DNA from 2 places in the Acidovorax radicis genome. Region 2 is predicted to be linked to the other one. Evidence: riboswitches for the same ligand, from Rfam matches in the RefSeq annotation. Region 2 holds a riboswitch; the other holds the start of a gene.
What was found. A riboswitch is a leader RNA that binds a small molecule or an ion and turns the genes downstream of it on or off. The one in region 2 is predicted to bind glycine.

Region 1: linked by a shared signal. The riboswitch ahead of KI609_RS20435 (D-amino acid dehydrogenase) and the one ahead of gcvT (glycine cleavage system aminomethyltransferase GcvT) in region 2 are both predicted to bind glycine.

The regions. Positions count from the first base shown of each region.
Region 1 is NZ_CP075184.1:4,465,506-4,467,898, reverse strand. It holds gene KI609_RS20440 (glutathione S-transferase family protein) at 1-246, shown strand, start outside; gene KI609_RS20435 (D-amino acid dehydrogenase) at 303-1,613, opposite strand; glycine riboswitch at 1,709-1,830, opposite strand; gene KI609_RS20430 (2-keto-4-pentenoate hydratase) at 2,052-2,393, shown strand, end outside.
Region 2 is NZ_CP075184.1:2,904,631-2,907,023, reverse strand. It holds gene gcvH (glycine cleavage system protein GcvH) at 1-275, opposite strand, end outside; gene gcvT (glycine cleavage system aminomethyltransferase GcvT) at 363-1,520, opposite strand; glycine riboswitch at 1,569-1,699, opposite strand; glycine riboswitch at 1,713-1,817, opposite strand; gene KI609_RS13255 (TRAP transporter large permease) at 1,824-2,393, opposite strand, start outside.

The DNA.
Region 1 (2,393 bases), 1.6 Mb from region 2:
GAGCGCGTCGAGCAGCAGCTGGAGGCCGCCTGGGCCGGGCTGGAGCATGGGTTGGCCAGCGCCGCGCCCCCGGCGCCCGCCGGGGGGCAACCCATCGGACAAGCGGGCCTGAGTGCGGCCGTGGCCTGGAGCTTCGCCCGGCTGCTGGTGCCCGCGCACGCCAACCCCGCCCACTATCCCGCCTTGGCCGCCTATGCCGCCCAGGCGGAGACCCTGCCGGTGTTCACGGCATGGCCGATGGCGTGATGGCCCGGCAAGGTGTTTGCCAGTCGCATCCCGGCGTACCGCGCGCCAAAAACCGCTCAGGCCATGGCCTTTTGTGTGCGGTACGACGGCGCTGGCGCCAACCCCTGAAAGTCGAAATCCACCTGGGGCACGCGCCCGCTCACGATGTCGGCAATCGCCTGGCCTGAGCCGCAGGCATGCGTCCAGCCCAGCGTGCCGTGCCCCGTGTTGAGGAAGAGGTTGGCCACCTTGGTGGCGCCGATCAAGGGCACGTTGCTGGGCGTGGCGGGACGCAGGCCCGTCCAGAACTGGGCCTGGCTGGCGTCGCCCGCGCCGGGGAAGAGCTGCTCCACACGCCGCACGATGGCCTCGCAGCGCACGGGGTTCAGGTCGCGGTTGTAGCCGTTCAGCTCCGCCGTGCCCGCAATGCGCAGGCGGTCTCCGCCCCGCTCGCTGGTGTAGCGCGAGAACACCAGCTTGAACTCATCGTCCGTCAGGCTCACCTGGTGCGCCTTGGATGCGTCCTTGACCGGCATGGTCACCGAGTAGCCCTTGGCCGGGTAGATCGGCAGGCGGATGCCCAGTGGCTGCGCCAGCAACGGGCTGAACGAGCCCATGGCCAGCACAAACGCATCGCCACGCACGCGCTCGAAGCGGCCTTCGGCATTGGTCACTTCCACGTGGTCGATGCGCCCGCCCACCTCGCGCAGTGCGGTGATGTGGTGGCCCATGCGGAACTGCACGCCTGCCGCTTCGCACAGCTTGGCCAGCTCGCGCGTGAACTGGTTGGCGTCGCCGGATTCATCCTCGGCCGTGAACGTGGCGCCTGCCAGCTGCGGGCGCATGGGGGCCAGCGCGGGCTCGATGCGCACGGCCTCGTCGGCGCTGATCACCTGGCGCTCGCAGCCCAGTGCGCGCATCTGCTCGGCCGGGGCCAGGGCGCCGTCGAACTCCTTGGCGTTGGTATAGAAGTGCAGGATGCCCTGCGTGCGCTGGTCATACTGAATGCCGGTGGCCGCGCGCAGCTGCTGCAGCACGCTGCGGCTGTAGGTGCCCAGGCGCACGATCTGCTCGATGTTGTGGCGCGTGCGCGCCGGCGTGCAGTTGCGCAAAAAGGACAGGCCCCACAACCACTGGCGCATGTCGGCACGCAGGCGGAACAGCAGGGGGGCGTCCTCCTGGCCCAGCCACTGCAGCACCTTGAGCGGCGCGCTGGGGTTGGCCCAGGGCTCGGCGTGGCTCACCGAGATCTGGCCGCCGTTGGCAAAGCTGGTCTCCGCACCGGGCGCACCCTGGCGGTCGATGACGGTCACCTCATGGCCGAGCTGTTGCAGGAAATAAGCCGAAGTCACGCCGAGCAAGCCGGCGCCCAAAACGATCACGCGCATGATTTTCAAAGCCTTTCTGGGCTCTGGCGCTTGAAAGACGTGCGCTGGAAGCTATGAATTTAATAGCGTGCAGCGGGCGCATGTCTGCCCAAGCTGCCGCTCCCCCTGTCCTTGGTACCTGAGAGATTCACCGCACGGCCCATATGGCGCGCGGTTTGCTCCTTCGGTGCGCCACAACGCTGGTCACAGGTTGGGGCGGCTCTCCAGACGGCTTTGATGAATGGTGCAGTACGGGACCTGAGCGTGTATGGGAGTTTGCGCCTTCGGTGCAGCGGTGAGCCTGTGGCCCGCCGTGCTCTCCTGCGGGGTCGATTCTAGGCGGCATGGCAGCGCCAGAACGGACCTGTGCGCGCTAATGAACGGCAATCGTTGCTGATGCTGGCGTGTGCCCGGGGTCGCCATAATCCGCCGACTTGACCCACCCCAGGATGTTGTTCCATGCCCGATACCGCTTTTGATCCCCAGGCCTGTGCCGCCGTGCTCACCATGGCGCGCCAGGGGCGCACACCTCGGCCACTCGATCTGCCGGCCGCGCTGCGCCCGCGCGATGCGGCCGAGGCCTATGCCGTGCAGGATGTGGTCGTGCGCGAGCGCGGGGCCATTGCTGGCTGGAAGGTGGGCGCTGCATCACCCCAGGCCCTGCCCGCGCGTGCCGCGCTCACCCGTGACTCGGTGTTTGTGGCGCCAGCCAGCTCGGCCGTGCGCCTGCCTGTGGCAGGCTTTGCCGTGGTGGGGGTAGAGGCTGAGCTGGTGTACGAACTGGGCGCCGACCTGCCACCG
Region 2 (2,393 bases):
AGCGGGTCGGAGTTGGCCAGCGAGGGGTCGGCACGCAGGGCTTCGTTCACTTCGGTGATCTCGCCAGAGACGGGCATGTACACGTCGGCGGCGGCCTTCACGGACTCCACCACGCCAGCGACATCGCCTTGGGCAAGGGTCTTGCCCACTTCGGGCAGGTCCACAAACACCACATCGCCCAGCGCGTCTTGCGCGTGGACAGTGATGCCGACCACGGCTGCATTGGCGTCAGCGGCGTTGATCCATTCGTGGTCTTTGGAGAATTTGACGGTCATGGGAAGGCTCCTCAAGCAACTAGAAAAATGAAAGGAATCTGCAATGTAGCGGCCGCAGGCGCGCTCTGTGCGCTGCGCCGGGCGAAATCAGCCGCGGAAGTAGTTGGCGGGCAGGAACGGCATGGCGCGCACTTCCATCGGCACGGCCTTGCCGCGCACGATGGCGTTGACGCGCGTGCCGATGGCGGCAAACGCGGGCGCGATATAGCCCATGGCCACAGGCTCGTTCACCGTGGGGCCCAGCAGGCCGCTGGTCACTTCACCAATCTTCTGGCCATCGGTGTTTTGCAATTCGGTGTGTTCGCGCACAGGCACACGCTCCAGCGCGACCAGGCCCACCCGTTTGCGCGGCAGACTGGCGGGGTTGTCGATCTGCGCCAGCACCTTGTCAGCGCCGGGGAATCCGCCTGCGCGGGCGCCACCCGTGCGGCGCACCTTCTGGATCGCCCAGTTCAGCGAGGCTTCGGGTGGTGTGGTGGTGGTGTCGATGTCATTGCCATACAGGCACAGGCCGGCTTCGAGGCGCAGCGAGTTGCGCGCGCCCAGGCCAATGGGCTTGACTTCCGGCTGCGCCAGCAGCGCGCGGGCCAGAGTGTCGGCTTGTGCGGCGGGCACCGAGATCTCGAAGCCGTCTTCGCCCGTGTAGCCGCTGCGGGTCACGAAGCAGTCGCAGCCTGCTATGGAGAAATTGCCGCCTGTCATGAACACCAGCTTTTCCACGCCGGGCGCCAGGCGGGCGAGGGCGGTGGCGGCCTGTGGGCCTTGCAGGGCCAGCAGAGCATGGTCGGGCATGGGAGAGACCTTGCAGCGCTGGCCAATGCGCGCCTGGATGTGGGCCATGTCGCCCACCTTGCAGGCGCCGTTCACGATGACGAACAGGGTGGGCTCGCCGTTCACCACGCCCTGGTTGAAGAACATCAAATCGTCGATGACCGTGCCCTCGTCGGTGAGCAGCAGGCCGTAGCGCTGTTTGCCCACGGGCAGGTCGATCACGTCCACGGGCATGAGGGTTTCAAACGCCGCAGCCGCATCGGGGCCGACGAGCTTGAGCTGGCCCATATGCGAGACGTCGAACAGTCCTGCCGCGCTGCGCGTGTGCTGGTGCTCAGCCATCAGGCCCGCAGGGTATTGCACGGGCATGGAATAGCCTGCAAACGGCACCATGCGGGCGCCCAGCTCGATGTGCAGGGCGTTCAGGGGCGTGGTGAGCAGGGGGGCGGCGGTGGCAGGGGTAGAAGCGGTCAAGGCGGAACTCCGGGGCAAATAGGGGCCGCGACCACCATGGGTCACGGAATTTGCCCTGCTGTCCGCTCTACCTGAGAGATTCACCGCAGCGCCTTGGCTGGCCGTGCGGTTTGCTCCTTCGGTGGGTGGCCTCGCGCACAGTTTTCATGTGGGGGCCACCTCTCTCCAGCAAGGGAACGCCCGCATCACTGCGGGCGGTTGTCAGTCCTTTTGCCTGAGCGTTCGGCTGCTGCCTGCGCCTTCGGCGGTGCGGTTGTCCTGATGGCAAGACGGAGCACTCTCTCCTGACCCGACGAATTCTAACTACTTTGCGTAGACCAGATCGCGAAGTGCCAGCGAGATCGAGGGGACGTACGTGATGATCAACAGGCACACCAGGATCACGCCGACAAAAGGCAGCAGGTGTTTGATGATCCGGTCCAGCGAGATTCTGGCTACCGTGCAGGCTGCAAACAGGTTCACGCCAAAAGGCGGCGTGATCATGCCGAGCGCCAGGTTCACAACCATGATGAGGCCGAAGTGCACAGGGTCAATACCGAAGTGCATGGCCACGGGCGCCAGGATGGGGGCCAGCACAATGATCGCCGCGCTGGTCTCGATGAACATGCCAATCACGAACAGCGCTGCATTCACGCCAAGCAGGAACAGGGCAGGGGACTGCAGCACTGCCTCCAGCCAGCGGCCGATGGCATCCGGCACACCAGCGCGCGTGATAAGGAAGGCGAACAACCCGGCGTTGGCGATGATGAACATGATCACCGCCGACGAGATGGCCGACTTGCGCAGGATGGCGAACAGATCCTTGAGCTTGATCTCGCGGTAGATCACCAGACCCACGACCAGCGCGTAGAACACGGCCACGGCCGATGCCTC